4 regions of the Geobacillus sp. FSL K6-3411 genome follow, and region 1 is predicted to be linked to each of the others. Evidence: predicted binding sites of a transcription regulator. Region 1 holds the regulator's gene; each other region holds the start of a gene.
What was found. Region 1 encodes Rex, which represses fermentation and respiration genes when NADH is low (regulators of the CRP and FNR family bind a similar motif). Its sites were predicted from a motif close to TTGTGAAATATTTCACAA; they were not measured.
Positions count from the first base shown of each region.

Region 1 (7,754 bases):
AGCTTCAATCGCAGCCACTTTGCTGTAGACGTTCATCAATGCCGTACCGCCACCAGCAACGATACCTTCTTCTACAGCAGCACGAGTCGAGTTAAGCGCGTCTTCGATGCGCAGTTTGCGTTCTTTCAACTCAGTTTCTGTCGCCGCACCAACTTTGATCACTGCTACGCCGCCAGCCAATTTTGCCAAGCGTTCTTGCAGTTTTTCGCGGTCGAATTCCGAAGTAGTTTCTTCAAGTTGCGCACGAATTTGGTTAATGCGTGCTTTAATGCGCTCAGAATCGCCAGCACCTTCGACGATTGTCGTCGTTTCTTTCGTGACAACAACTTTCGACGCACGGCCAAGCGATGCAACCGTTGTCGATTTCAGTTCACGACCAAGCTCTTCAGAGATGACTTCGCCGCCAGTTAAAATCGCGATATCTTCGAGCATCGCTTTGCGACGGTCACCGAAGCCAGGTGCTTTTACAGCAACAGCGTTGAACGTACCGCGCAGTTTGTTAACAACGAGGGTCGCGAGCGCTTCACCTTCGACGTCCTCAGCAATGATCAAGAGCGGACGGCCTTGTTGAACGACTTGTTCAAGAACCGGCAACAGCTCTTGAATGTTCGATACTTTTTTATCCGTAATTAAGATGTACGGATTTTCAAGAACAGCTTCCATTTTTTCCGTATCCGTAATCATGTACGGCGAAACGTAACCGCGGTCGAATTGCATTCCTTCGACAACGTCGAGTTCTGTCGTGAAACCTTTCGACTCTTCGAGGGTGATGACGCCGTCGTTGCCGACGCGCTCCATCGCTTCAGCGATCAATTGACCGACTTCTTCGTCAGCAGCCGAGATCGCAGCAACTTGGGCGATCGACTCTTTTCCTTTGATCGGTTTCGAGATAGCTTTTAATTCTTCTACAGCAACAGCCACTGCTTTTTCAATCCCGCGACGGATGCCCATCGGATTGGCGCCAGCAGCAACGTTTTTCAACCCTTCACGGATCATTGCTTGCGCTAATACAGTAGCCGTTGTCGTTCCGTCCCCAGCGATGTCGTTTGTTTTGCTAGCGACTTCAGCGACCAATTTCGCACCCATGTTTTCAAACGGGTCTTCAAGCTCGATTTCTTTCGCAATCGTTACCCCGTCGTTCGTGATGAGCGGAGAACCGAATTTTTTCTCCAATACGACGTTGCGGCCTTTCGGACCTAATGTGACTTTTACTGCGTCTGCGAGTTTGTCCACCCCGCGCAACATCGCACGGCGCGCTTCTTCGCTGAACTTAATTTCTTTTGCCATTACCCCGTTACCTCCTTATAAATTAGTGAAACCGCATACTAGAAAGATTAAGTATGAAATAGTAAGTATGTTTTTGGAATATCTATGTCATAAACGCATATATTAGCCGATGACAGCTAAAATGTCGCTTTCACGCAAAATTAAGTATTCTTTGCCGTCGTATTTAACTTCCGTGCCGGCGTATTTCGAGAAAATGATACGGTCGCCGACTTCAACTTCCGGCGCAACGCGTTGACCGTTATCAAGCACACGGCCTGTGCCAACAGCTACAACGCGGCCTTCTTGCGGTTTTTCTTTGGCCGTATCCGGCAACACGATACCGCTAGCCGTTTTTTCTTCTGTTTCCACGACTTCAATGACAATGCGATCGCCTAATGGCTTCAACACGGGAAACGACCTCCTTAACGATAGTTTTCGCCGTTCTTATTAGCACTCGTTACTATCGAGTGCTAACACACTTATAATATTAATGAACTTCTCTCAGTTTTGCAAGTAGGAAATACAAAAAAATAACTGTTTTTCCGAGAAAAAAGAATACATGAGTTGAACAGCTGTTAACCCTAGGATCCGCCGGCATGAAACCCGTTTTCATTATTGCACATTTCCAAAACCGATAAACAGCACTCGACATTTTTTATGTTGACTGCATCAACTTCCATTGACGCGCTTTTCTTATCATTTCACCAAACATGTGTTACAATACGGATATATTTGAATAAAGGGGTAAGAGGATTTGAAACGCCATTACTGGTATGTCATCATCACATACATCGCCATGCAGCTATCCTCCTTTATCGGTGTGCCGCTTCTGCATGCTCTCGGCATCGGCCAAAGCGCAAAAAGCCCTATCGAAGCCGCCAAGATTGCTTCCGGGTATTGGGCGGTCATCAGCTTTCTAGCGGCTTTAATCATCATTTTATGGCTGCTTCGCGGCGTCCGCGATGAACGAGGGATGCGACAGCTTCCCCTCGCTTCGTCATCGATGTGGGCAATCTCTGGCGTCTTTTTGGCACTTATCGCCCAAAGCATCGCCGCCAATATTGAATGGCGGTTGCTCGGCATTGAACCGGGTTCGGAAAACACAAGGCAAATCATTGATATCATCCGCTTGACGCCGCTATTAGTCATCGTTGCTTCTATTATCGGCCCGATTTTGGAAGAGATTGTTTTTCGCAAAATCATTTTTGGCTCTCTTTATGAAAAATATCACTTTTGGCCGGCCGCGCTCGTGAGCTCGCTTCTTTTTGCCATTGCCCATATGGAACCGGAACATTTGCTGTTGTATACGGCAATGGGACTGACGTTCGCCTTTTTATATGCGAAAACCGGCCGCATTTTAGTGCCGATTTTCGCCCATGTGACGATGAATACGTTTGTGATCGTAGTTCAAATCTTGTTGGCTGATGAGTTAGAAAAAATGATGCGCCAAGCTGGACTGCCGCTAGCGCTTTGGAGGTTGTGGCTATGACGAGCCGGCCGCGGCTGTTTTCACTGCCGTATTTCATCCTAGGTGTATTGTTTACGTATTTGGCGATCAAAAGCGCTCATGAAACGGTTTGGAACGTTTCGACTATCGCCTTGGCGGCGTTTGCCGCCTTTGATTTTGGCACCGCCTTCCGCCTGTTTTTCGCCCCAAAACGTTGAAACCCTCCCATTGGGGGAGGGTTTTTTCTGTATAACCACTCTCTTTTTGCTGTGCACGATCTTACTCACTGCTTTCTTGTTCCGCCGCCAACTGCGCCTTTCGGTAGCCAATTTTGGCGATCCAGATGCTTCCTTCGTATAAAAGCGTGAGCGGAATCATGACGATTACCTGCGACAACACATCAGGCGGTGTAATGGCTGCCGCCAAAATCAGCAATGCCAAATACGCGTATTTGCGGATGCGTACAAGCAACTGCGGCGTAATGAGCCCTAAGCGGGTGAAAAACAGGACGACGATCGGCAGCTGAAACACGATACCAAACGGCAGCACGAGATGGAGCAAAAACTGAAAATATTCGTTAATGCCAATCATTTGTTGGATGTCCAGTCGATCAGCAAGCTCATTCATAAACCGGACGACAAACGGAAACAAGACAAAATAAGCAAAACCGACGCCAACTAAAAAAAGAAAAATCGATGCCGGAATATAGCTGAGTGTCACCTTCCGCTCTTTTTCATACAATCCTGGGCTGACAAACGCCCAAATTTGGTACAGCAACACCGGGGCGGACAGCACAGCAGCGATCACGAAGGCAAACTGAAAATATACCTTAATCGGATCAGTGAGACGGAAGGCGTTCATCGTCAACTGCTTCGCCTCAGCCGTTTGCTGCAAATAGACAATGACATCATCAGCAAAAAAGAAACTGGCAACGAGCGCCGTGACAAAAAAGAGGAGTACAATGATCAGCCGCTTCCGCAGTTCACCAAGATGTTCATACACCGACATTTCTTTGTTGTTCATCGTTTCCCCATCCTGCCTTGTCATCGGTCAGTTTTGTTTTCCTCGTCATCAGTCAGCCCTTTCGTCGCGTCTTTAAACTCGCGCAACGACTGGCCGACCGACCGTCCTAGCTCCGGCAATTTTTTCGTGCCAAACAGCAACAAAATCACAAGGACAATCAAAATGTATTTCACGCTTTATTCTCTCCTTTATGATGGCAATGGATAGTTTCTCAGAAAGTAGACGAGCGACTGCAATTCAATGGCTAAATCGATATGATGAACGCGAATATGTTTCGGCACATTCAGCCGTGCCGGAGTGAAGTTTAAAATGCCTTTAATCCCTTGGGTGACAAGGCGGTCAGTCAGCGCTTGAGCCGCGACGGCTGGCACAGTTAAAATGGCGACCGGAATGTTTCCGCAAAGCCGCTCCTCAAGTTCATCGAGATGGTAAACCGGCACGCCGCCGACGGTCGTCCCCACTTTCTGTTCATCAACATCAAACGCCATCACGATTTTTGTATTGTTGTTTTTGGAAAAATTGTAGTTTAAAAAGGCCGTACCTAAATTTCCGACACCGAACAAGGCGACTTCCGTCACTTCATCCTCTTCAAGCGTCCGACGGAAAAATGACAACAAATAATTGACATTATACCCATACCCTTTTTTGCCGAGCGCGCCAAAATACGAGAAATCGCGGCGGATGGTCGCCGGATCGACTTTGACCGCCTCGCTTAATTCGGCGGAGGACACACGCTGTTTTCCTGACGCATGCAAATTCTTCAAAAACCGGTAGTACAGCGGCAGCCGCTTCGCGGTTGCTTGCGGAATTTTCGGTTGTTCGTTACTCATCATTTCATCCCCCAGCTAATCGGTTTTCCGTCGATAATGGCCGGACTTTCCGCCCGTTTTCTCGACCAAATACGTCGGACCGATGATCATCCCTTTATCAAGTGCTTTACACATATCATACACCGTCAACGCACATACCGAGGCGGCCGTCAGCGCTTCCATTTCCACCCCTGTGCTCCCTTTCGTTTTCACTGTTGCGGTGATGACGAGTTTATATGCATCCGCTTCGTTTTCCCATGAAAATGCGATATCGACACCTTTTAACATGAGCGGATGGCACATCGGAATGAGATCGGCTGTTTTTTTCGCTGCCATCACCCCGGCCACTTGGGCCACTGCCAACACGTCACCTTTCTCGATGGCGTTGTTTGTCATTTTTTCATAAATCTCTTCGCTGACGGTGACGCTCGTTTTTGCCACTGCGACCCGCACCGTATCTTCCTTGTTCGTAATATCGACCATTTTCGCGCGGCCTTGCTCATTGAAATGAGTAAACGACGACAAAACAATCTCCTCCAATTATACACTATACACGATTTTTGTTTATCTGTCTTTGACCGTTTTGGCGACATACGTTAAACTATTCCGAGAGGTGAAACGACATGATCATTTTGCAAGTGCACCAGCTCACGAAATATTTTGGCGCTGACCTTATTTTATCGAATATAAAACTAGAAGTACAATCCCGTGACCGAATCGCCCTCGTCGGCCGCAACGGCGCAGGAAAATCGACATTGTTAAAAATCATCGCCGGAGAACTTTCTTATGACAGCGGCGAAATCATCAAGCCTAGTCATATTAAGATTGGCTATTTGGCACAAAATAGCGGGCTTGACTCGTCGCGCTCTATTTGGGACGAGATGCTCGAAGTGTTCGCGCCACTTCTAGCCATCGAAAAGCAGCTAGCAGCACTCGGCTCCCAACTTGGTGACCCGGATGTACTCGCTGACCCTGCCCGCTATGAAAAAATACTCAAAGCGTATGACGAACTACAAGAACAATATAAAGAACAGGGCGGCTATCAATATGAAGCCGACATCCGTTCGGTCTTACACGGTCTGCAGTTTTCTTCCTATGATTATAAAACAACGCTTATCTCCTCATTAAGCGGTGGGCAGCGGACACGTCTCGCTCTCGGGAAGCTTCTATTGTCTAAGCCAGATTTGTTGATTTTGGACGAGCCGACCAACCATTTGGATCTTGAAACACTCTCCTGGTTGGAACAATACTTGCAGGCGTACCCCGGTGCCGTCCTGCTCGTTTCCCATGATCGCTATTTTTTGGATAAAGTCGTCACGGAAGTATACGAGCTATCCAACACGAAGCTCAAGCGGTATACAGGCAACTACAGCCGCTATTTGGAGCAGCGGGCCGAACAGTATGAACAAGAATTAAAACGATATGAGAAACAGCAAGAAGAAATCGCCCGGCTGCAAGACTTTATCCAGCGCAACATCGCCCGTGCCTCGACGACCAAACGCGCGCAAAGCCGTCGAAAACAACTAGAAAAAATGGAACGGCTTGAACGCCCCACTGGCGATGGAAAATCGGCATCCTTTTCCTTTACAATTGAACGGCCGAGCGGCCATGAAGTACTCACCGCTGAGGAACTAGCCGTTGGTTACGGCGAAGGAACACCTGTCATCCGCCAAATCAGCTTTCGCATCACGCGAGGAGAAAGCGTCGCCTTAGTCGGACCGAACGGCATCGGTAAATCAACATTGCTAAAGGCGGTCGCGCAGCGGCTTCCTGTCCAAGCGGGAAAGCTTCGCTACGGCTCAAACGTCCAAATCGGCTATTATGATCAAAATCAGGCCGAATTGTCATCGAATAAACGAGTGCTGGATGAGCTATGGGACGACTACCCAGATAAAACCGAGAAGGAAATCCGTACCGTGCTCGGTAACTTTTTGTTTTCCGGAGATGACGTTTTAAAACCAGTCTCGGCGTTAAGCGGTGGGGAAAAAGCGCGTCTAGCGCTCGCCAAACTGATGCTCCAAAAAGCGAACGTTCTTATTTTGGACGAGCCAACCAACCATTTGGATCTCGATAGCAAACAGGTGCTCGAGCAAGCGCTCATCGACTATCCAGGCACCATTTTGTTCGTCTCCCACGACCGCTACTTCATTAACCGGATTGCGACAAAGCTGTTTGAGCTATCGAGCGATGGCCTCACCGAATATTTAGGTGACTACGATTACTACATCGCCAAAAAAGCGGAGATGTGCGAATTGGAGCGCCTTGACGCCCGTCCTGACAAAACGCAGGATAGCAACGAATCGAGCAAATCCGCTTATAAGCAAGAAAAGGAAGAGAAAAAACGGCAGCGCCAGCGCCAGCGCCGTCTAGATGAAATCGAGGCCGAGATCGAAACACTTGAGGCGCAAATCGCTGAAGTGGAACAACAGCTATGTGATCCGTCCATTTATGGCGATTATGAAACAGTACAACGGTTATCGCAAGAAAACGAGGAACGAAAACGGCAAGTCGAAAAGTTATTGGCTGAATGGGAACAGCTTTACTCTTCACTCTAACCGATAGCCCGCCCGTTATTTTGGCGGGCTGTTTTTAAGTTAGTCACATTATCCACAAAACAATTCACAATCACACCTATGAAATATAAGTTATTCACCAACTTTTCCACATTATCCACAAAAAAATTCTTTTTTTGTGCAAAAACCGTTGTGTATTTATTCTCCTTATATTTATGGTGTTTTCTCATCTTTTCCACATTGTCCACAACCTGTGGATAAAAATATACACAGTCCCTTTTCGCCGCAAGCAGCCGAAGCTTGTTCCCACAAACAAAAAAGGCGGTTTGCTCGCCTGCTGCAAGCAACCGCCCTGTCTTCCCCTCTTTATTTCCCTTCTTACACTAAACAAGCGGCAAGCCCGGATTGGCGTTGAGAGCCAAATCAGACCGCTTGCCTTGCCAATACAGCACTGTTCCTGCTGCAGCGATCATCGCCGCATTATCGGTGCATAACGACAACGGTGGAATAACGAGCTCAACGCCCGGAAGCTCCTTCATTTTGTCTTGTAGCGCGGACCGCAGCCCGCGGTTGGCCGCCACCCCACCGGCCAGCAGCACTTGCCGAACGCGGTACTGTTTCGCCGCCTGCACCGTTTTGGTCACCAGCACATCGACAACACTCTCTTGAAAACTCGCAGCCATGTGTTTCGGGTCA
Region 1 covers NZ_CP150187.1:264,799-272,552, reverse strand. Annotated here, with positions in the region: gene groL (chaperonin GroEL) at 1-1,287, opposite strand, end outside; gene groES (co-chaperone GroES) at 1,390-1,674, opposite strand; gene NSQ22_RS01475 (type II CAAX endopeptidase family protein) at 2,021-2,755, shown strand; gene NSQ22_RS01470 (DUF4305 domain-containing protein) at 2,752-2,931, shown strand; gene tatC (twin-arginine translocase subunit TatC) at 2,993-3,736, opposite strand; gene tatA (twin-arginine translocase TatA/TatE family subunit) at 3,757-3,909, opposite strand; gene NSQ22_RS01455 (redox-sensing transcriptional repressor Rex) at 3,925-4,566, opposite strand; gene moaC (cyclic pyranopterin monophosphate synthase MoaC) at 4,582-5,070, opposite strand; gene NSQ22_RS01445 (ABC-F family ATP-binding cassette domain-containing protein) at 5,169-7,100, shown strand; gene NSQ22_RS01440 (hypothetical protein) at 7,097-7,405, opposite strand; gene tsaD (tRNA (adenosine(37)-N6)-threonylcarbamoyltransferase complex transferase subunit TsaD) at 7,442-7,754, opposite strand, start outside.

Region 2 (7,754 bases), 1.6 Mb from region 1:
GAAGCCCGTTCTCAAGCCATGAGAGCGCCAGTTGTTTTCCCTCCGCCTCATTGGCAACCCCATGGACCAATAGCCACTTGCCGGCGTTTAGCCAATATTCGCTATCATCGGCAAAACGAGTGCGCTGTTCCATCACGTGCCGTTTCGCCGCTTCAACGTTTCCGCGCTCCATCAGGGCAGATGCCAGCCCAAGATGGGCAAACACGTCGTTGTCATCGTGACGAATGGCTTTTTCGTAGCATGAGGCGGCCTGTTCCACCTCCCCTTCGTCCATATAAGCGTCGCCGAGTCGAACGTAAAGCGGCGCCAACCGTTCCGCGGCCGCGAGCCCTTCTTTGAGCACTGCTTTCGCCTGTTCCCGTTTACCATCGTCATCATACAAGTCAGCAAGCATGACATACGGGTACGGCTCCCGCGGATCGAGCGCCTTGGCAACACGAAAGCCGCGCTCGGCCTTACGCCGGTGGCCAAGCTCCAGATCACAGCGGGCGCGCTCATACCAAAGATGAGCGTCGCGCCGCTCGCGGCGCACGAGGTGATCAAACCATTTGCGCGCTTCAGCCAAACGCTTCGCGTGGAACAACAACAAGCCATGGTTCGTTTCGATAAACAGATCGCCCGGGTGCAAATGGACAGCGATGCGTGAACAAACCAGCCCCCTTTCAGTATAGCCAGCATATGCCGAAGCGAGCGCCGTGTAGCTCCACACTTCCGGCTGATCCGGATCAAGCTGAAGCGAAGCGCGAAAATGGCGGACCGCTTCTTCATAGCGGCTCATAAAAAAGGCAATGCGTCCGCGCAAGTAATGGTACAGTGGGCTTTGCCTTTTTCCTTTTGCCTGTTTCAGCGCCTGTTCCGCCCGCTCCATTTCTTGTATATAAACATAAGCTTTCGCTGTTACTAGCAATAAATCGTTATGCTCGGGATATCGTTCCAAAACCCGCTCAGCATAGTCAAGCACAAGCGTCTTCGCCTCATCACTGCCAAAATGTTTGACCGTATATAGCCATGTGTACGGAATATGCTCATGCTGGCGCAAAAAAGCAACAAACGCATCGAAATACGCCTGTTCATCTTCATCCATCTTTTCCGCAAAGGCATGCAGTTCCCGGAAATAACGGTCTTCCTCAATAGGAAGCTCCGCAGCAAGGGCAACTTTTTCCCGGGGAAGCGCAACAATCGACAAATAATGCGTCCCGGCGTACCATTTTTCGAGCTCTTCTTCTGGAACGACAAAGGGTTCGAATACGTTTGGATCTTGCACGTAAAACGCCCCGAGCCGCTCATCATAGCCAAACAACACTTGTACGTGCGACGACTGCTCGTAATCAACGCTCAAGAGCACTGGAATCCCTTCATCAATGAGCCGCTTCCAGTGCGGTGGTGAACCGATGAAAAAGCGGCAAACAAACCCGAGCTTCTCCAAATAATGAACCGTCGTTGATAATTTAGAACCACGCACATCAAAAATATGCTCCGCCACTTCATCTTGCGTCCGGGGAGAACCGAGCAAGCGAAGCATCATTTCTAAACTCGCCGGCACACAATAGTTATGCTTTTGAACAACTGAAACAAGCGGCAGCACGACCGCCCGCTCCCTTTGCCGCCCAAGCGCGCGGGCGTACGGCGTTTTCTCAAGCCTCGGCTCGGCTCTCACCAACGACTCAAGCTTCTCCCATTCCTCTAGCTGATAATACAGTTCTGCGCGCACATGGGCGAAATAACGGCGATGCATATGAAGTGGATTCAAGCGGTCAAGCTCTTCCATCGCCGTGAGCGCCTCACGGTAGGCGCGCACATCACGCAAGCGGCGCACGCGTTCCGCGTAAAACGACAACACTTGCGGGAAACGCCGTCTTCCTTCCTCAAGAACGGCCAACGCCTCGTGATGACAGCCATCAAGCGCATACAGGTCAGCCAGAAGCAAATAGCACATATCGCCGCGCTCCGAGTCGTCCAGCCCGGAGCGGATCACTTGTTCCGCTCGCTTCCGGTCGCCGGTTTCGATATAAAAATAGCCCCATTTGTCATGGATCGACACCGTCTCATAACGGGAGACCACATTCATCCATTCACGTGCCTCATCGACTCGCCGCATATCCAACAAGGCGCGCACTAACGTAAACGCCGCCCGGGCGATTGCTTCGTCGGGCTCGTCGGTCTTGCCTTGAAGCGCTTTGGCAAGGCGCGGTAGGAGCGCCTCTTCAACATCAAGTGGCCGGCGGTTCTCAAGCCATTCATCACACACCCAAGCCAACGTCTGCAATGTGTTCAACTTGCGGTGGACGTAGCGGGCGATAAGCCCGCTATGGCGGTACATAAGCGCATAATCAAACAGCCGGATGAGCACCCGGAACGGTTCGATGCTGTCCCATGACGCCAACAGTGACCGCCATCCAAACAATCCGACCTTTTCTAACTGTGGCCGCACTTCAGCGAGGGCGTCTACAATTCGTTTTTCTTCAACGAGCGATGCGATATGTTCAATATGGTTCATGCAACAAAAACTCCTTTATCATGTTCCGGCAAAAAGCTGCCTCCTTAAGGAATATGTAGGTTGCGGGCGGTAGGAGATGAATGTCAATCGATATCATTGAAACCGCTGATGTTTCGAACAAATACATGATCCTACCTGCGCACATTGTTCTTCGAAATAAGAGAAAATAGAGGATAAGAAGCCATCTTGTTCTTCTCTCTTCCCCTTCTACTTTAGTAATAAGTTTAGAACAAGCCACCTAAAACAACCATATATTTTTTTAGAAAAATAACGACAAAGAAACAAGAAATGACCCACCCTGTTTTCGACAGAATGGGTCGCAAGCAGACACATGCATCATCGCGAACGGAAAAGATCTCCCCTTCTCAGCGTGAGCGTAGACGGGAGAGCGTTCAAGCATGTTTGGCGAAAAACTGAAGTGACCGTTCGATAATCGTTTGCTGATCATAATCTAATGTTGCTACATGGTAGCTGTTGTGAAGACGGACGATCTCTTTCTCTGACGATTGAACGCCTTGAAAAATGATATCGGCATTCCCAGGCGGCACAACATGGTCTTCATCGGAAACGAAAATCAACGCCGGGCACGTAATGCGTCCAAGCTCTTCTTTCACATGCTCCATCAATTGAGCCAGCTGAAGGAGCGATGCAGTTGGCGTTTTCTCGTATGATAATTCTTTCACATCTGGATTTTTCAAATCTGAACCGATCGAGTCAAGATACCTCGGCACCTCGCCCCCACCCGTCATCCCAGCGGCGATGGCCGGAATATCGACAGCGGCGTTAATCGGTACGATGCCGCAAATCTCCGGGTGCTGTTCCGCCAAATAAAGCGTGAGCGTCCCACCCATCGACAGCCCGGTGACAAAAATGGTTTGGCATCGTTGTTTCAGCCATTCATATCCTTCCTCGACCGAGGCAATCCAATCGTGGAACGTCGTTCGTTCCATGTCTTCGTAGTGCGTCCCATGCCCCTTTAAGCGCGGCAAGCAAACGGTATAACCGGCTTGGGCATACGCTTCAGCAAGCGGACGCATGCTGTGTGGCGTGCCCGTGAACCCGTGCGACAACAGCACCCCGACCGGCCCGTTTTCAGCGTAAAACGGCTCTGCGCCGGGAAGTACAGGATATCGTTCTTTCATCGTGTCCTCTCCCTTATCTGTCTTTTTCATCCATATACATTCGCCGCCCCCATCTCCATTTCCTTTTTCAACCTCTCACCAAATGAATAAAATCGATTGCCACCACTCGCGGAACAATCCGTTGGCCACGAAATAAACGAAGCCGGTTAAGGCAGCGTAAACCAACACTTTTTCCATCCCTTTTCCCGTCCGATAAAGCGGCACTTTCCACCGCTTCGAAGAAAACGGCCAAAACAAAGGCACCCCTTGGACAGAAAAAAAGTCTTCAATAATATGAAACAAATAGCCAAGCACGATCCCGGCGGCGAACGGCGACGATGAGTCGCGCCACACGAGGGCAGCAAGCACGCCCCAGACGATGAACGAATGCGTCATGCCACGATGGCCAAATGCTTCTTTGACTTTACTTGCGACGCCAAACGAACGGCGTCCGACATACGACGACGGCTCGTCAATATCAGGAAGAAGGCTGCCGATGACAAGACCAGCCGTATAGGCAGCAGTAAACGGAAGCGCCGTATACGTGGATACCGACGCCCCGAGGCATAATGAAACGATCACATGACTCGAATACCGCAACGAACATCCCCTCAAACTTCCTTGTTTTTCCCATTATACCATAACAAAGAATATTTGTTCGCTTCTTTGACGAATTTGTGACAATGCGACCAAATGTGACAAAATTAACATCGCGTTATTGACATCATGGCTATAGTTAAAAGTACAAAACGCTAATTAAGGAGTGAACAAAATGAAGCGAAGACGATCTCCACTCGCTAACCGTTTCAAATATATTCGTCCGATCGAGCGTCAAGCCGATGGACATAGCGAAGTAACCTACGGCGACCGCGCCTGGGAAGATGCATACCGCCGACGCTGGCAGCACGACAAAGTCGTCCGTTCAACTCATGGCGTCAACTGTACTGGGTCATGCAGTTGGAACATTTACGTCAAAAACGGCATTGTCACGTGGGAAGGACAGCAGCTCGACTATCCGTCGACCGGACCGGATATGCCAGACTTTGAACCACGCGGCTGCCCGCGCGGCGCGAGCTTCTCATGGTATATGTACAGCCCGCTGCGCGTCAAATACCCGTATGTTCGCGGCATCTTGCTTGACATGTGGCGTGAGGCGCTTACCTATTACCCAAACAATCCGCTAAAAGCGTGGAAAAGCATCGTCGAAGACCGGGAAAAAGCAAAGCGCTACAAACAGGCGCGCGGGAAAGGTGGATTCGTGCGCGTCAGCTGGGACGAAGCATTGACGCTTGTCGCTGCTTCCTTATTATATACGGTCGTAAAATACGGCCCAGATCGCAATGTCGGCTTCTCTCCGATCCCAGCGATGTCGATGGTCAGTCATGCCGCTGGGTCACGGTTTATGCAACTGATGGGCGGACCGATGTTAAGCTTCTATGATTGGTACGCCGATTTGCCGCCGGCATCGCCGCAAATTTGGGGCGATCAAACGGACGTGCCGGAATCAAGCGACTGGTACAATGCCGGTTACATCATCACGTGGGGCTCAAATGTCCCGCTCACCCGGACGCCGGACGCTCACTTTTTAGCTGAAGTGCGCTACCGCGGCACGAAAGTTGTGTCCGTCAGCCCTGATTACGCCGAGTCGACGAAATTTGCCGATGATTGGCTGTCGGTGAAACAAGGAACGGACGGCGCTTTGGCTATGGCAATGGGGCACGTCATTTTAAACGAATATTATGTCAAACGGACTATCCCGTACTTTGAACAATATGCAAAAACGTACACCGATTTTCCGTTTATCGTCACTTTAAAACAAGACGGCGGTGCATGGACGGCCGGCCGCTTCTTGTTGGCCAAAGATCTTGGCAAACATACCGAAAATGCTGAATGGAAGCCGGTTATCTACGACGAGAACACCGACTCGTTTGCCGTGCCGAACGGAACGATCGGCACGCGCTGGGAAGACAAAGGAAAATGGAACTTGCGTCTTGTTGATGAGGAAACAGAACAGCCGCTTGAGCCACGCCTGTCGTTTTTAGGGAGCGAAGATGAAGTCATCTCGATTCAGCTTCCATATTTCACCGCTGACGGCGGAAAAACGATCGAACGCGCGGTTCCAGTGAAAAAAGTGCAAACCGTAACGGGAGACGTTTACGTCACGACCGTCTATGACTTGATTTTGGCCAACTATGGCATCGACCGCGGCATCGGCGGCACAGTCGCCCGTTCGTACGATGACGATGTGCCGTTCACCCCGGCATGGCAAGAAGCCATCACCGGCGTCAAGCGCGAACTTGTCGTGAAAATCGCCCGCGAGTTTGCTGACAATGCGATCGACACGAACGGCCGGTCGATGATCATCGTCGGTGCTGGCATTAACCATTGGTTTAACTCGGATACGATTTATCGCGCTGTGCTGAACCTTGTCTTGTTCGTCGGCGCCCAAGGGGTCAACGGCGGCGGTTGGGCCCATTACGTCGGGCAAGAGAAACTGCGCCCAGCGGAAGGATGGCAGACGATCGCCACCGCTCGCGACTGGGTTGGACCGGCAAAATTGCAAAACGGCACGTCGTTCTTCTACTTTGCGACTGACCAATGGCGCTATGAAGAGCGGCCAATCGATGAACTCATCTCGCCGTTGGCTAAAAAAGCGCGCTATTCGCACCCTGGCGATTACAATGTTTTGGCCGCCCGGCTCGGCTGGCTGCCGTCGTACCCGACGTTTAACAAAAATGGCATCGAGCTGTATAACGAAGCAGTAAGCCATGGAGCTCGCACGCCGGAAGAGATCGGCGCCTATGTCGCGAAACAGCTGAAAAATAAAGAATTGCAGTTTGCTATCGAAGATCCGGATCATGAAGCGAACTTCCCGCGCAACTTGATCGTTTGGCGCGCTAACTTAATCTCAAGCTCCGGCAAAGGGCATGAATATTTCTTAAAACATTTGCTTGGCACGACGAACGGCTTGTTAAACGATGACCGCGACAGCCTGCGCCCGGAAGAAATCCGCTGGCGCGATGAAGCGCCGGAAGGCAAGCTCGATCTGCTTGTCAACTTGGACTTCCGCATGGCCGGCACAGCGCTCTACTCCGATGTCGTCCTGCCGGCAGCGACATGGTATGAAAAACATGACTTAAGCAGCACGGATATGCATCCGTTCGTCCATCCGTTCAATCCAGCCGTGCCTCCGCTCTGGGAAGCACGCTCGGACTGGGATATTTTCAAATCACTCGCTAAAGCCGTATCTGATGTCGCCAAACAAGCCGGCTTGAAGCCGATGAAAGAAGTCGTCGCCACCCCGCTTTTGCACGATACGGCGCAAGAACTGGCGCAGCCGTTTGGTGAAGTGAAAGACTGGAGCAAAGGCGAGATCGAACCGATTCCGGGCAAAACAATGCCGAACATTCACGTCATTGAACGCGACTATACCCTTCTTTACGACCAAATGACCGCTTTAGGTCCGAATGTCGCCCGCCAGCCGATCGGTACAAAAGGGATCGCCTGGACGGCGAAAGACGAATACGAACAGCTGAAACGCCGGCTTGGCACTGTCCGACGCGCTTCCATCGCCGATGGTTGCCCGGACATTAGCGAAGCGAAAAAAGCAGCTGAAGCGATTTTGACGCTGTCGTCGACCACAAACGGAAAAATGGCCGTCAAAGCATGGGAAGCGCTCGAGAAAAAGACGAATTTGGAGCTTGCTGACTTGGCGAAAGAACGCGAAGAAGAGTGCTTCACGTTTGAACAAATCACCGCTCAGCCGAAAACGGTCATCACTTCACCGGCCTTTAGCGGTTCGGAAAAAGGCGGACGGCGTTACTCGCCGTTTACGACGAACGTCGAACGGCTCATTCCGTGGCGGACACTGACCGGCAGACAGTCGTTTTACATCGACCATGAACTGATGCACGAGTTCGGTGAAACGATGGCAACGTTCAAGCCAGTCTTGCCGCACCGCCCATTCTCGAACAAACGGCCGACGGAAAACGGAAAAGAGGTCGTCTTAAACTATTTGACACCGCATAACAAATGGTCGATTCACAGCATGTATTTCGATTCGCTGCCAATGTTGACATTGTTCCGCGGCGGACCGACCGTCTGGATGAACAAAGACGACGCAGCCGAAGCCGGCA
Region 2 covers NZ_CP150187.1:1,891,813-1,899,566, forward strand. Annotated here, with positions in the region: gene NSQ22_RS09680 (tetratricopeptide repeat protein) at 1-2,497, opposite strand, end outside; gene NSQ22_RS09685 (alpha/beta fold hydrolase) at 2,890-3,639, opposite strand; gene NSQ22_RS09690 (metal-dependent hydrolase) at 3,715-4,218, opposite strand; gene NSQ22_RS09695 (nitrate reductase subunit alpha) at 4,391-7,754, shown strand, end outside.
Region 2: the regulator Rex is predicted to act here: its motif matches at 4,312-4,329, upstream of NSQ22_RS09695 (nitrate reductase subunit alpha).

Region 3 (7,754 bases), 550 kb from region 1:
CCGTTTACCCGTCTCGTGCATGTGTGGAGTATCCCGCTGACATATTTAAACCGGCATTACGTCGTCTATCGCCGGATGCGGGCGAAAAAAATTTAGGGAAAAAGCAGGGCTGTCCATAAAGGGGGGTAACTCTTTTAGGACAGCCCTCTAAGTTTTGTTCATTTTATTCAATGCAACAAATGTCTGGCGGGCAGTCTTCACATTGGATTTCCGTTTTTAAATAGTTCAAGTCGTGAACAGTAATTTTCCCTCGCTTCATCGAAATAATTCCGTCTTGCTTTAATGCATTGAGCATCCGATTGACGCTTTCACGCGTCGTGCCGCAAAAGTTGGCCAAGTCTTGGTTTTTTAACGTTAAATCAATGAAGATGCTTCCGTCTTCAAGCGGGACGCCATAACTGTTGCATAAGCGAATAAGTGTTGAATAGAGCGCCCCCTTTTTGCCGTTCATAATCAAGTCACGAAACTTTGTTTGCGTCCGTCGGGCATGCTTGCTGATCCAGCGCATATATTCAAGGGTAAGGGTGGGATTGATCAGCAACTGCTCTTCTAATTCATTTTTATTCATTACCGCTGCTTCACCCGGTTCAATCACTTTGGCGGTCAATAAATAACGTGGATCGTCCGTAAACAGCGTCAGTTCGCCGACAATTTCCCCGCTTCCACAAATGCGGAAACACATTTCTTTTCCGTCCGGACAAATTTTGCTTACTTGCACCTTGCCGGACAGAATCAAATACAGCTCATTGGCGGGCATCCCTTCTTGAAATAAAAACGAATGTTTGCGAAGCGGGATCACTTTTTTCGACGATTGCAGCCATGAGCGCAAGAGGGAAAAATCGCGGTTCGCCGCTGTGCGGCTTTGCCGTTCCATGATTGACACCTCCATTTGTTCGGCTAATTCTATTGTAAAAAAAATCACAGCAGAGACAGAGTGAAAAAAATCACCCTTTGCCACTTTTTTTGTGCAGGTTGTCACAAATTTTTCTAAACCGGATTTTCCCACTCCTATGATACAATCATTGTGAGTAGTGTCACAGCGTTTGTCTGCTTGTTTCCGTATAGTAGATGGGGATGTGGCAAAGAGAGGTTGATTCATGACAGCGTTTTGGTCACCAGTTTGGTTATCGATAAAAGTATCGCTTCTCGCCGGCTTGATTGTCGCGGTCTTAGGGACAGCGGCAGCGAGATGGATGGCGCGCCGTCGGTTTCGCGGCAAGACAGTGGTGGAGACGGTATTTATGCTGCCGTTGGTGCTGCCGCCGTCGGTCGTCGGTTTTTTGCTCGTCGTCTTGTTTGGCCGACATAGCCCCATTGGCCAATGGATAGAATCGTCGTTTCACACCACTATACTGTTTACGCCCGGCGCGGCGGTGATGGCCGCCGTGGTTGTGTCATTCCCGCTCATGTATCAGGCGGCCAAAACCGGGCTTGAAGCGGTCGATCCAACCATTGAAGGGGCGGCGCGCATCGATGGGGCGAATGAGCGCCAAGTCTTTTGGCATATTTCGCTGCCGCTTGCCAGACACGCGTTATTATCCGGGGCGGTGCTGTCGTTTGCACGCAGCCTTGGGGAGTTTGGCGCAACGCTCATGTTTGCTGGCAATATTCCGGGAAAAACGCAAACGATCCCGACTGCCGTCTACATGGCCATGGAATCGGGAAGGATGGAGTTAGCATGGGCATGGGTAGCGGTCACGATTGGATTGTCATTTAGTTTATTGGTCTTTGCGACGAAACTTGGTCGTTTACGGGAATAAAAAAAGCCGCCTGACAACATCGTGCGGCGAACGAAACAGAAAGGAGGGAGCGCGATGAGCGAGCGCAACCGGACGGACGTCATGGATCGCCTGTCTCGCCCGCTTCGCGATTTGCGGTTATCGGTGATCGACCAATGCAACTTTCGCTGCATCTATTGCATGCCGGCCGAAGTGTTCGGGCCGAATTTTCGCTTTTTGGCGGAAGGCGAGCTGTTGACGGTCGAGGAAATGGCGCTTCTATCGGAATGTTTTGTTGAGCTTGGCGTCGAAAAAATCCGCCTGACAGGGGGCGAACCGCTCTTAAGGCGTGATTTGGACGCGCTTGTTGCCCGGCTGTCTGCGATTCCCGGCCTGCGCGATATCGGCTTGACGACCAACGGTGTTCATTTAGTGAAATGGGCGCAGCGGTTGAAAGAAGCCGGGTTGAAGCGCGTCAACGTCAGCTTGGATGCGTTAGATGATGATATTTTCCGCAAAATGAACGGCATCGGCGTCGGCGTCGCTCCTGTGTTAAAAGGCATTGAAGCCGCCCGGGCGGCGGGACTCGGCGTCAAAGTGAACATGGTCGTCAAAAAAGGGTGGAACGACTCGCAAATCGTGCCGATGGCGTCGTATTTTAAAGACTTAGGCATTCCGCTCCGCTTGATTGAATTTATGGACGTCGGCACGACCAACGGCTGGGATTACTCCCATGTCGTGACGAAAAAAGAGATGTATGAGCAAATCAACGCCATGCATCCGCTCGAACCGATCGAAAAAGCGTATTTCGGCGAGGTGGCGAGCCGCTACCGCTACGTCGGCACGGAGGTGGAAGTCGGTTTCATCGCCTCAGTGACGGAAACGTTTTGTCGAAGCTGCACAAGAGCGCGCATTTCTGCAGACGGGAAGCTGTATACGTGTTTGTTTGCCTCGAAAGGCGTGTCGTTGAAAGACAAACTGCGCGCTGGGGCAACGAAAGAGGAACTGAAGTCGTTAATCACCGCGGTTTGGAACCAGCGGACAGACCGCTATTCAGAAGAACGGACGGAAGAAACGGCGAAACAACGGGTGAAAATTGAAATGTCGTATATTGGGGGGTAACAAAGAAGCGGGGCTGCTCTTTCCATCGAAGAAGCAGCCCTGCTTTTTATCGCTCGACGCGCCTGCCTTTACCTTAGAAATGGGGGAATGGTTTGGCTTGCTTACGCCTTCACCGCTGCCAACACGCGCGGGAAGAGGACGTTGTTTTCTAAATGGATGTGGGTAAACAAATCTTCTTCGAGTGCCGCGAGTCGGCTGTAAACGAGCCGATATGTGCCGCACGCGTCTTCCGGCGGGGTGAAGTCGTTTGTGATTTCGCGAATTTCTTTGATCAAATCGCCGGCCGCGTCATGTTCATTGACGAGTTCGCGAACGGCCCGCTCGACCGCCTCTCGGTTTTCCGGCGATGGGTTGTCGGCAAATTGTAAAATGAGCGGAAAAGCTCCTGTTTCTTCTTTAATCAAGTGTTGCTCAAGCTCCATTTTTAACTCATGGAACAGTTTATGCACGCGAGAAAGGTGCGGGTGGTGCATGCCGTGTACGCGCAATACTTTTGTGACATATGGGCTGAGCTGCGGCAGTTCTTCGTTCAAATAGCGGTGGTGTGTGCTGACGATATGATCGACCAAGTCGGTCAGCGGCGCTTCGCCCCAGTTTCCAGTCGGCTTGTTTTGTGCCTCTGCATAAAGGGCGTTCAGCTCGCGAAGGAGCGCTTCGCCATCAAGTCCGCGCTCTTCAATGGCTTCTTTTAACGGGCGCTGTCCGCCGCAGCAAAAATCAATGCGTCGTGCTTTAAATAAGTCGGCTGCTTTCGGAAATTGCGTAACAATATCACCAATCAACGATTGTTCGGTAAAACGCTGTTCCATTTCGGATCCCTCCATTGATCAAATCGTTACAGTTTCAGCATAACGTGTTTGCCGCTAAGGTGTTGTGATGGATCTCACATATACGAAAAAAAGTGGACAGTGATGCGTGTGATAAACATCACAACAGCCTTCTTCTTCTTTATCGTACAATAAAGAAAAGCGGACTTTTGCTGACTGCTTATGGAAGGAAGTGTCCGCTTCATAATCGAAAGAATACATGCTCAGTAGGTAACATACAACATTTTGACAAAAGAATGAGTTCCATAAACAGAAAAAGGGGAGACGGGTATGTGGCCGTTGGTGAAAGGACGGCAGTGGGAGGAGGAAAAAGCAAAACTAGAGCAGCAAATCGCCGAGATGAAAGACCAGCTCACTAGACAGAAGGAATCGATTCACGAGACGGTGGCCGGCTTGCTCGGGGAGTTGCAGGAAATCGTTCATCAACATGAGGTGGTCAACGGACAACATCATGAATTAGGCCGACTCGTTGACCGAACGAAAGAAAAAGTCGATAATGTCAGTATGCTCAGCAAGTCATCATACGCGATCTCCGACCGTCTGTGCGAACAAGGAAACTCATTGGCGGAGACAGCTGGCCAGATGGTCGCGGCAGCAAAAGAAGGCATCCGCATGTCAGGGGAAATGGAGAAGGCGATGGGGCAGCTCGGCAGCGAGATGGAGGCGACGTCGGCCGCAATGTATCGGTTGCGCGGCCGTTCGCAAGAGATTGAACAAATTGTGAAAGTGATTAAAGAAATCGCTGGACAGACAAATTTGATTGCATTAAATGCCTCGATCGAAGCCGCCCGTGCCGGGGAGCATGGAAAAGGGTTTTCCGTCGTCGCTGCTGAAGTGAGAAAGTTGGCTGAGCATACGGCGGACAGCACGGAAACGATTCATCAGTTAACCGATGCCGTGCAGCAGGAAATTGAGCGGTCGCTAGAGCAGACGGAAGCTATTTCGTCTCTGATCGAAACGGTTGTCCAAATGAGCATCCATACAGCTCGCAAATGGTCGGCGATGATGGAGCTGATCGATCAAGTCGAAAATCGGGCCAAGGACGTGCTAAACTATATTCAAGAACAATACCGCTATGCGGATGAAGTGATGCAAGAGCTCGAACAATCGGCCTCTTTGTTCAGCGAAACGCGGGAGATGATTTTGCGACATATTGCCGATGCGAGTGTCGTTGATGAAAAGTTGGCAGAAGGCATAAAACAGCTGCAACAATGGCAACAACGTTAAAAGAATGATATCGTTGCCGCCAGCCGTATGATCGAAAGGAGAGAGAGACATGGTCGAAAGACGAACCCCGATTCCCGTAGCGGAAGCGATCAATCGGGTGATGTGCTATGCCGGGGTGGGGGAAGAGGAAACGGTGCCGCTTCGGCAGTCGTATGGCCGCTATTTGGCGGAAGATTTGTGCGCCGACCATGACGTGCCACCGTTTGACCGCTCCCCGTATGACGGATTTGCCATTCGCGCCGCTGATTCGCAAGAGGCGGGGCTGAACCATCCAGTAGAGTTTGAGGTGATTGAGGCAATCGGCGCCGGACAAGTCGCCACCAAGACGGTCGGTCCGTTTCAAGCGGTGCGTCTAATGACTGGGGCACAAATTCCGAATGGATGCGATGCGGTCGTCATGTTGGAGCTGACCAAACAGTATGAACGGGATGGAAAAACGTATATGTCGATTAAGCGCCCGTTCCGCCCAGGAGACAACATCTCGTTTCAAGGGGAGGACGCAAAAAAAGGGACGCCGCTTGTCAAAAAAGGAACGCGCATCAATCCGGGAGTGGCGGCGCTGTTGGCGACGTTCGGCTATGCCGAAGTGAAGGTGGCGAAAAAACCGCGGATCGGATTGTTTGCGACCGGCAGCGAGCTGCTTGATGTCTCTGAACCGCTCGTTCCAGGGAAAATCCGTAACAGCAACGCCTACATGATTGAGGCACAGGCACTAAAAAGCGGCGCTGAGCTGATCTATTTTGGCCAGCTGGCCGATGACCTTGACGCATGCTTTCACGCCGTGCGCGAGGCGCTCGACCAAGTGGACATGCTCATTACGACCGGGGGCGTCTCGGTCGGCGATTACGACTATTTGCCCGCCATTTACGAGCGGCTTCAGGCGAACGTTTTGTTTAACAAAATCGCCATGCGCCCGGGAAGCGTGACGACCGTCGCCGAGTGGAATGGCAAGCTGCTGTTTGGGCTATCTGGCAACCCATCGGCATGCTATGTCGGCTATGAACTGTTTGTCCGCCCGGTCGTGCGGACGCGCTTGTTTTCTACCAAGCCGTATTTGAAGAAAGTGAAAGCGACGCTTGGCGCCGATTTTCCAAAGCCGAATCCGTTCACCCGCTTCGTGCGCAGCCGCGTCGAAGCGATCGATGGGCGACTCATCGTCAAACCGGTCGGCATGGATAAGTCGAACATCGTCACCTCGCTCGCGGCGGCCAACGCCTTGATGGTGCTGCCAGGCGGGACGAGAGGGTTCGCTAAGGATGACGAAGTGGACGTATGGCTGCTCGATGATGACGAGGGATCGAGCGAATGAATGTCTGGCAAGTTGTCGGCTATAAACATACGGGCAAGACAACGCTCGTCGAAAAATGGGTGGCGGCCGCTGTCCGGGAAGGATGGCGCGTCGGGACGGTGAAGCATCATGGCCATGGCGGCGAGCCTGCACGGCCGGAAGGCGTCGATTCCGTCCGTCATGAGCGGGCTGGGGCGGTGGCGACAGCGGTGGAAGGGGACGGGCTGTTGCAGCTGCACCTCCGCCGACCGTTGTGGCGGTTGGATGATGTTTTGGCGCTTTATGCTCCGCTTCGGCTGGACCTCGTGCTGGTCGAAGGATATAAGCAGGCGCCGCATCCGAAAGTGGTGCTTGTGCGCTCCGAGGAAGATTGGGCGTCGCTTCAGCACCTCGCCAACATCCGCGCCGTCATCGCTTGGGAACCGCTCTCTCGACCGTTGCCGCACCCGGTGTTTTCGATGGCTGATGATGCCCGATATATCCCATGGTTAATGAATGAGGTGAGAATGCGGACATGACCGAATCGTTATTTTCTATCACGTCCGAGCCGATTTCGGTCGAGGCTGTGATGAAAAAAGTGATGCGTCCGGAAGCGGGAGCTGTTGCTGTGTTTGCCGGCACGGTGCGCGAATGGACGAACGGCAAGCGGACGCTCTTTTTACAATATGAAGCGTACGTGTCGATGGCAGAGAAAATGCTGGCGCAAATCGGGGCGGAAATCGCGGAAAAATGGCCAGGAGCGAAAACAGCGATTACCCACCGGATCGGACGCCTCGAGATCGGCGATATCGCCGTCGTCATCGCGGTTTCCTCGCCGCATCGTGCGGAAGCGTATGAAGCGAACCGCTACGCCATCGAACGGATCAAACAAATTGTGCCGATTTGGAAAAAAGAACAATGGGAAGATGGCAGCGCATGGATTGGCGATCAACTGGAAACAAAAGCATATCCGTCCGGAAAACCGGAGGTGAATGAACCATGATCCGTCTCTTGTTTTTTGCTCATTTGGGTGAACAAGTGGGCGAGCGGCAAGTAACATGGCCGCACGTCCCAGAAACGGTAGGGAAGCTGAAAGAAGAAGTGGAAGCGCGTTACAGCTTATCGCTTGAGCGTGTCATGACAGCGGTCAATGAGGAGTATGCGCACGATGATGCACCGCTTCAAACGGGCGACACAGTTGCCTTTATTCCACCAGTGAGCGGGGGGTGAGAGCGATGGCGAACAAAAGCAAATGGGTGATGCCAAAGCAACATGGCGCTTGGGCGATGCTCATCATCCCGTTTTGGCTCGGCGCCTACGCCGGTGGGGTTTCGTGGATTCACGTGCCGTTGTTTATTGCTTGGCTTGCGCTCTATTTGGCGACATACCCGCTGTTGATGGCAGTCAAAACGAAACGAAAAGAGCCGTACGTACCCGCTGCCATCCGCTATGGCGCCATCGCGGCGCCGGCGCTTGCCGTTTCCCTTTGGCAACGGCCGTCCCTTGTTTTCTTCGGATTGGCGATGATCCCGTTTTTCCTAGTAAACACCTATTATAGCCGGAAAAAGAACGAACGCGCTTTCTGGAATGATG
Region 3 covers NZ_CP150187.1:814,536-822,289, forward strand. Annotated here, with positions in the region: gene narI (respiratory nitrate reductase subunit gamma) at 1-96, shown strand, start outside; gene NSQ22_RS04125 (Crp/Fnr family transcriptional regulator) at 164-874, opposite strand; gene modB (molybdate ABC transporter permease subunit) at 1,098-1,760, shown strand; gene moaA (GTP 3',8-cyclase MoaA) at 1,815-2,840, shown strand; gene ric (iron-sulfur cluster repair di-iron protein) at 2,942-3,649, opposite strand; gene NSQ22_RS04145 (methyl-accepting chemotaxis protein) at 3,938-4,894, shown strand; gene glp (gephyrin-like molybdotransferase Glp) at 4,944-6,203, shown strand; gene mobB (molybdopterin-guanine dinucleotide biosynthesis protein B) at 6,200-6,700, shown strand; gene NSQ22_RS04160 (molybdenum cofactor biosynthesis protein MoaE) at 6,697-7,164, shown strand; gene moaD (molybdopterin converting factor subunit 1) at 7,161-7,391, shown strand; gene NSQ22_RS04170 (YwiC-like family protein) at 7,397-7,754, shown strand, end outside.
Region 3: the regulator Rex is predicted to act here: its motif matches at 3,712-3,729, upstream of ric (iron-sulfur cluster repair di-iron protein).

Region 4 (7,754 bases), 1.5 Mb from region 1:
TGTATGAACAAGCTCGGCACCTCGCTGAGCGTTTTGCGGCGCGGGCGGCAGATTATGACGAACGGGCGGAGTTCCCGTTTGCTGATTTTGCTGACTTAAAAGAAGCCGGATTTCTTTCGCTCACGGTTCCCACCGAATACGGTGGCCACGGGGCGTCGCTTTATGAATTGGTACTTGTGCAAGAAATGCTCGCTCAAGGCAGCGGCGCCACCGCCTTGTCGTTCGGATGGCACGCGAGCATTCTGATGCGTCTGTTTTTACTCCGCCGCTGGCCGGAATCGACGCTCGCCCGCTTGGCCGAAGAAGTTGTCAAACGCCATGCGCTCATTAACAGCGCCCACTCCGAACGGGCAACCGGCAGCCCAGCGCGCGGCGGAAAACCTGAAACAAAAGCCGCCCTCCGCAATGGCCGCTTTATGCTCTGCGGGCGCAAATCGTTTGCCTCGTTGGCCCCGGCGTTAGATTACGTATTGATTTCCGCCACCATCGAAGACAGCGGCGAAGTCGGTGAATTTCTCATCCCAATGTCCGCTACGGGCATGCGCATTGAGCCGACATGGAACACGCTCGGTATGCGGGCGACGCGTAGCGACGACCTCATCCTTGATGGTGTTGAAGTCGAGAAGGATGCGCTTGTGGAAATCCTCGGGAAGTCGAATGAAACCGCTCCAGCACAAGGATGGTTGTTGCACGTTCCGGCTTGCTACTTAGGCATCGCCATTGCGGCTCGCAATGAAGCGATCCGCTTCGCGCAGACGTATCAGCCGAACACATTGTCCCATCCGATCGCTTCAACGCCAGAAGTGCAGCGAAAGATCGCCGAAATGGAATGGCGGCTTGCCCACGCGCGCCATTTTCTGTACGCGATCGCTGACTTATGGGATCGCTATCCGGATAAACGAGCCGAGATGAAAGAGGAGCTGGCGGCCGCGAAGCTAGTTGCCACAAATACAGCACTCGAGGTCGTCGATATGGCGATGCGCATCGTCGGCGGGCAAAGCTTGTTTGCTGACAATCCGCTCGGCCGCTATTACCGCGACATCCGCGCCGGGCTGCATAACCCCCCCGCTGATGACTTGACGCTCGCATGGCTGGCTAAACGAGCACTATCTCACCACCCGCTAGGCGGCTCAAGCAACCAATAAAAGAGCTTTCTCTAAGAGGAGGCATCAGATGCGGGTAACACAAAAAGGGAGGATTCAAAGAGCCGGCTAAACACCTATATAGAACAGCAAAATCATTTAACGTGTATATAAAAAAGAGGGTGTCTCGTTGTTTTTTTGAGACACCCTTCTTTTTGGCACCATTACTCCTCCAGGGCCGAACGCAAAAATTCCGGCAAGGAGAAACATTGGCGGAAAACGGCATCATTGACGTATTTCGTATCGTTTGGAATCGTCGTCTGTGCCGGGAAATCTAGCGGCCGTTTCGAGCCGATCGTAAAGCTCCACATTCCGCCCGGGTATGTCGGCACGACCGCCGTATACACGAGCACATGCGGGAACAATTCACGAATGTTGCGGTATGTGCGCTTTAAAATATCTAGGTGGAAAATCGGCGACTGGCTTTGGCACACCATCAGCCCATCCTCTTTTAACGCGCGGTGCACGTTCGCATAAAACTCCGACGAAAACAGCGCTTCGGCTGGGCCGACTGGGTCGGATGAGTCGATCATAATGACGTCGTACACGCCTTCTTTTCCTTGTACAAACGCGACGCCGTCATCATAAATAAACTTCACGCGCGGATCAGACAAGTTGCCGGAGACGGCCGGTAAATGTTCTTTGCATGCATGGACGACCTTTTCGTCGATTTCGACCATCTCGATCGTCTCTAAACGGTCATACTTGGCCGCTTCACGAGCCGCTCCACAGTCGCCACCGCCGATGATGAGCGCCTGTTTTGCCTCTGGATGAAGCTGCAGCGGCACGTGTGTAATCATTTCGTTATAAATATGGCCATCAATCGAAGTCGTTTGCACGACGCCGTCAAGAACAAGCATGCGTCCAAAATCGTACGAATCCAAAATCATAACATGCTGGTAATCGGACGGCTCGGCAAAGATTACTTCTTTGATGCGATAGCTGATTTTTAAATTGTCGCGGTCATCTTCGGTGAGCCAAAGCTCCCCATTGTCCAAATGCACATATGGTGGCAAAGCGTTTCCTTGGTGTTTCATTGTTACCTCCTTAGTCTTGCAGATTTTCTCACACCTTTCTAATCTTAATATATTATGCGAAATGTGGCAAACAAAGGGGATTATCGGCCGGTATCGGATGTGTTCATCCCACCGCCCATGTTCGATGATTGATTTCGTTTTTCCGGCTGCTCCTCGTTATGGCCGCCGCAGCTGGCGCAAAAGCTGAGCAATAACGTGCAAATGATAGCAAGCGGCATCCATCGTTTTCGCATCTTTCCCTTCTCCTTTCGTGTTCATCATCCACTAAAGCGCCAAGCGTGACCGCTATCTGGATAAGACCGCTTCTATTGTTCGTCGCAAAGTATAGATGACGCATATCATTTCCTGCTGGCACTAAACCCGGACCCATCGGTTTGTTACCTAGGATGCAGGGCATAGCCAGGAGCGGGAATGGACATCCCCTGTATGGGAGACCTGGCTTTGTTTTTTGTGCCTGCTAAGCAGCAGGCGGACTGTTTTTGCCTCCGTATAGACGCGGGAAAGAATCACTTTCGCATGGAGCGGTCGGCCAATAATCGGATAACAAACGATAAACATCTCGGCGCATAAAAAACATCGTCTGCGACCGCTCAGCGAAGCTAAAAAGCACTGTCTGCAAGGCAACCATCGTGCGATCGTATGGGTATGACAATCACTTCTCCATCCCGTACGGCGATGCTATGCTTGCTTATAGTGTGCCTGTCAACAGGCAAAATAAAACTCCCCGGCATTCAGCCGGAGAGTGTTTATCCATCGCGCTGCTCCTTAAGCAAAGCACGAAGCGATGTGCGATTTTCCAGCAAATCGGCAAGCGTATACGTATCCAGAACACGCAAAAACGCCTCTAACGCCTCGCGAAGCACGAAACGGAGCCGGCACGCAGGCGTGAGGATGCATTCATTGCCGTGGGAAGCGAAGCATTCGACAAGCGACAAATTGTCTTCTGTCTCGCGAACGACCGCGCCAACGATGATTTCCTCAGGTCGTTTCGCCAAGCGAATTCCACCGTTGCGTCCACGGATCGTTTCGATGTAGCCAAGCTTGCCGAGCTCATGGACAATTTTGCTTAAATGATGCTCAGACAGCGAAAATACAGTGGAAATTTCCTTAATGTTGGTTTTTTCTCCTTCATCAAGCGTCCCTAAAAACAAGAGGACACGCAAAGCGTATTCGGTATAGCTTGTTAACTGCATATCCGTTCACAACCTTTTAAACATGGTCGATTCCAATTGTATCACATCCGCTTCATATGGGGAATTGTGAACAATTTGTTAAAGATGTATTTGAAATATTGCTTTTCATTATCGCTCATGATTGAATAAAAGATGTATTTTAAATACATGTTTTGTGAGGGGATGGAACAATGGCTACGAGCACAACTTTACATCCAAAAACGATCGAAATTGTCAAATCAACAGTGCCGGTATTGGAGAAGCATGGAGAACAGATTACAAAACGGTTTTATGAGCTCATGTTTTCCAATCATCCAGAGTTGCTGAACGTGTTTAACCATGCCCACCAAAAACAAGGGCGGCAGCCACGTGCTTTGGCTGCAGCAGTCTACGCAGCAGCGCGCTATATCGATCAGCTCGATGCCATCTTGCCGGTCGTACGGCAAATCGGCCATAAACACCGGAGTTTAGGCATCAAACCGGAACAATATCCGATCGTCGGAAAGCATTTGCTGTTGGCGATCAAAGACGTCCTTGGCGATGCCGCCACTGACGAAGTGATTGCCGCGTGGGCGGAAGCGTATGAAGTCATTGCTGACGTGTTCATTCAAGTCGAGCAGGAGCTCTACGATGAAGCAGCGGCCAAACGCGGCGGCTGGCGTGATTTTCGTCGCTTTGTCGTCGCCAAAAAAGTGAAAGAAAGCGACGTCATCACCTCGTTTTATCTCAAACCGGAAGACGGCGAAGCCATTAGCGACTATTTGCCAGGCCAATACGTCAGCGTAAAAATGTCAATACCAGGCGAAACGTACACACACATCCGGCAGTACAGCTTATCGGATGCACCAGGAAAAGGGTATTACCGCATCAGCGTCAAACGGGAAGCAGCGACGGCTGACAAACCGGCCGGCATTGTTTCGAATTACTTGCATGATCATATCCAAGAAGGGGATGTGCTTGAATTAAGCGCCCCAGCCGGTGACTTTACGCTTGATTTGGCAAAAGAAACGCCGGTCGTCTTCATTAGCGGCGGCGTTGGCATCACTCCGCTTTTGAGCATGGCAAATACGTTGGCCATTCGGCAGCCTAACCGCCCGGTTACGTTCCTGCAAGCTGCTCTCAATGGCCGCGTACAGGCGTTTGACCAAGAGTTGCAGACCTTAGCTAAAAATCCAGTATTTTCTTATCACATTTGTTACGAGTCGCCGTCAGATGAAGATCGAAAACACCCGCACTTCAGCAAAGAAGGGCGGATCGATTTGGAATGGATGCAAACGGTCATTCCGTCCAAAGACGCTGACTTTTACTTCTGTGGCCCTGTTCCGTTCATGAAAACGGTCTATCGCGCCCTGAAGCAATGGGGCGTGCCTGAGGAACGCATCCATTACGAATTTTTCGGTCCAGCCGGCGATTTAACAAAAGACTAATCAATGGCCGCTTATCAAAAAGGCATCTCCCAGATAGGGAGGTGCCTTTTGTTATAGAGAACATCCGCGCTTCCCTGTTGGCAAGTCCGCCAATTTTTTGTATGATGGAAACTAAATATCGCAAGAAACTAAATCATCGCAAGAAAAGGGAGAGAGAACGGATGACTACATTTCGCCAACATCGCTGGCAATCGTTTTTGCAAGGCTACGAGCAGCGGGCTCGGTTGCTGATTTCCTGCCCGGACCGCCCCGGCATCGTTGCGGCGGTGACTTCGTTTCTTTATGAACAGGGGGCCAATATTGTCGAATCAAGCCAATACTCGACCGATCCGGAAGGCGGGACGTTTTTCCTCCGCTTGGAGTTTGATTGCCCGAACATCGCGGGTCGGAAGGAAGAGATCGAAACGGCGTTTGCCCCCATTGCCGAGGAATTTAGCATGACTTGGCAGCTTCGACTGCATAATGAAATTCGACGGATCGCGATTTTCGTCTCAAAGGCTGAACATTGTTTGCTTGAGCTGCTTTGGCAATGGCAAGCGGGGGAACTGATCGCCGATATCGCCCTTGTCATCAGCAATCATCCCGATTTGTGCGATGTGGTCGAGCCGCTCGGGATTCCGTATGTGCACATTCCGGTGACGAAAGAAACGAAAGCGGACGCGGAGGCTGAACAAATCCGCCTGCTTCACGACTATCGGATCGATACGATTGTGCTCGCCCGCTACATGCAAATTTTATCGCCTGCATTTGTCGCTGAATTTCCAGGGCGAATCATCAACATTCATCATTCGTTCTTGCCGGCGTTTATCGGCGCACGGCCGTATGAGCGGGCTTATGAGCGCGGCGTCAAGCTGATCGGCGCCACATCCCATTATGTCACCGATGATTTGGACGAAGGACCGATCATTGAACAAGATGTTGCCCGTGTTGACCATCGCCATCATCCCGACGATTTAAAACGGATCGGCCGCTTGATCGAAAAGACGGTGCTCGCTCGGGCGCTGAGATGGCATTTGGAAGACCGAGTCATCATTCATGGCAACAAAACCATCGTTTTTTATTGAACATAGGCGGGAGAGGATTTTTCCTTTCCCGCATGGTATAATGAAAAGAAAACGGAATCAAACAGCCCTTTGCTCTCGGTTAGGTGAATGGAACATCAGGGAAAGGAGGAAAAAAATCGATGGGAGAGAAACGGACGCCAAGCGGTTTTCTGTTAAAACAACGTGCGTTTTTAAAATTGTATTTGATCACGTTAACGGAGCAGGAGCGGCTGTACGGACTGAAGTTGCTCGATGTATTGCGCCAAGAGTTTAAACCGCTCGGCTATCGTCCGAACCATTCAGAAGTGTACAAGGCGCTTCACGATTTAATCGAAGACGGCATTTTAAAGCAAGTGAAACAGAAAAAAGAAGGGATGAAGTACCAGGAAGTCGTGTATTATCGGTTTGCCGAGGGTGGGCAAGAAAAAGCGAAGCTGTATAAACGTCAGCTGAAAGCAGAGCTTGACCGGTGTGCGGCGCTCATCCGCAAAGCCATTGAGGACAACTATAGCTAGGGGCGCCCTTGTTTTTTCTTTTTATCCTATTTACATAATATAATTATGGTTTATTTGTTTTGTTTTGCGTCCTGACGGGCGATTTAGTAGAATGAGAGGGGAATATGGCAACAGAGAGGAAGGCACACCAAATGAGGACATGGCCCTTAGTTGTAACAAAAGAAATGGAAAAGCGAAAAGAGCAGTTCCGCCACGATCCGGATCAGGCGTTGATCGGAGCCGGCGGGTATACGGCCGAAGATGAGGCAATCATCCATGATGCGGCAGTCGCGCTTGCGCTTGGGAAAAATGTGCTCTTAAAAGGCCCAACCGGGTCGGGCAAAACGCGGCTTGCTGAAACATTGTCCGAACTGTTTGGACAGCCGATGCATAGCATCAACTGCTCCGTCGACCTAGACGCCGAAGCGCTGCTCGGGTTTAAGACGATCGTGCACCGCGGCGGTCAGGCAGTCATCGATTACGTTCCTGGCCCGGTCATTCAGGCGATGACAAAAGGTCATTTATTGTATATTGATGAAATCAACATGGCTAAACCAGAAACACTTCCGATTTTAAACAGCGTGCTTGATTACCGACGGCGGCTCACCAACCCGCTCACTGGAGAGGTTGTGCAGGCGAAGTCGACGTTTGGCGTCATTGCGGCCATCAATGAAGGCTATATCGGCACTGTGCCGCTCAATGAAGCATTAAAAAACCGTTTTGTCGTCATCGATGTGCCGTACGTGCAAGGAGCGACGTTAAAATCGGTGCTATTGGCGCAAACTACATTAACGGATGAGGCGTTGATCGACCGTTTCGTTTCTCTATCAGCAGATTTGCTGACACAAGTGAGAAACGGGCAAGTCGCTGAAGAAGCCGCCTCGGTGCGCGCGTTGCTCGATGCATGTGATTTGGCGGCGTATATGCCGCCGTTGCGCGCGATTGAACGAAGCATTGTCGATAAGCTAGACGACGAACGCGAACGCGCTGCTGTGCGCAACATTGCTGAAACATGGTTTGACGAGTAGGAGGCGGCGCATGGAACGGTTTATGATGTTCAACGACCGGCCAATTGATTCGTTTTTGGTCATGCAGCTTTCCGATCTCGCTCAAACGCTTGCCCGCGACCGTCGTTGGACGGTGGAGTTTGCCGCCCATTCCGGCGTGCATTTGGCTAAGCAGACGATATATGTGAGTCAATTTTGGGATGTGTATCCATCCTCAGAGAAAGAGCAGGCGATGAAAAGCGATGTGGTCTTGCGGATGATCGGCACACGTCGGCATACCGATATAGCTGTTGTCCGCACCTTCCGGCAAACAGCGGAGGCACAGCCGCTCTCTAAACTGTTAAAACAGTTGTTCTCCTTCGCTGAGGATCTCCGTTTGGAAACGATATGTGAGCGGGAGCGGCCAGGACTGAAACGATGGTTTCGCGCGCG
Region 4 covers NZ_CP150187.1:1,806,322-1,814,075, reverse strand. Annotated here, with positions in the region: gene NSQ22_RS09250 (acyl-CoA dehydrogenase family protein) at 1-1,145, shown strand, start outside; gene speE (polyamine aminopropyltransferase) at 1,307-2,179, opposite strand; gene NSQ22_RS09240 (hypothetical protein) at 2,260-2,412, opposite strand; gene NSQ22_RS09235 (hypothetical protein) at 2,637-2,831, opposite strand; gene nsrR (nitric oxide-sensing transcriptional repressor NsrR) at 2,926-3,372, opposite strand; gene hmpA (NO-inducible flavohemoprotein) at 3,543-4,778, shown strand; gene purU (formyltetrahydrofolate deformylase) at 4,940-5,842, shown strand; gene NSQ22_RS09215 (helix-turn-helix transcriptional regulator) at 5,962-6,336, shown strand; gene NSQ22_RS09210 (MoxR family ATPase) at 6,468-7,343, shown strand; gene NSQ22_RS09205 (hypothetical protein) at 7,354-7,754, shown strand, end outside.
Region 4: the regulator Rex is predicted to act here: its motif matches at 3,437-3,454, upstream of nsrR (nitric oxide-sensing transcriptional repressor NsrR).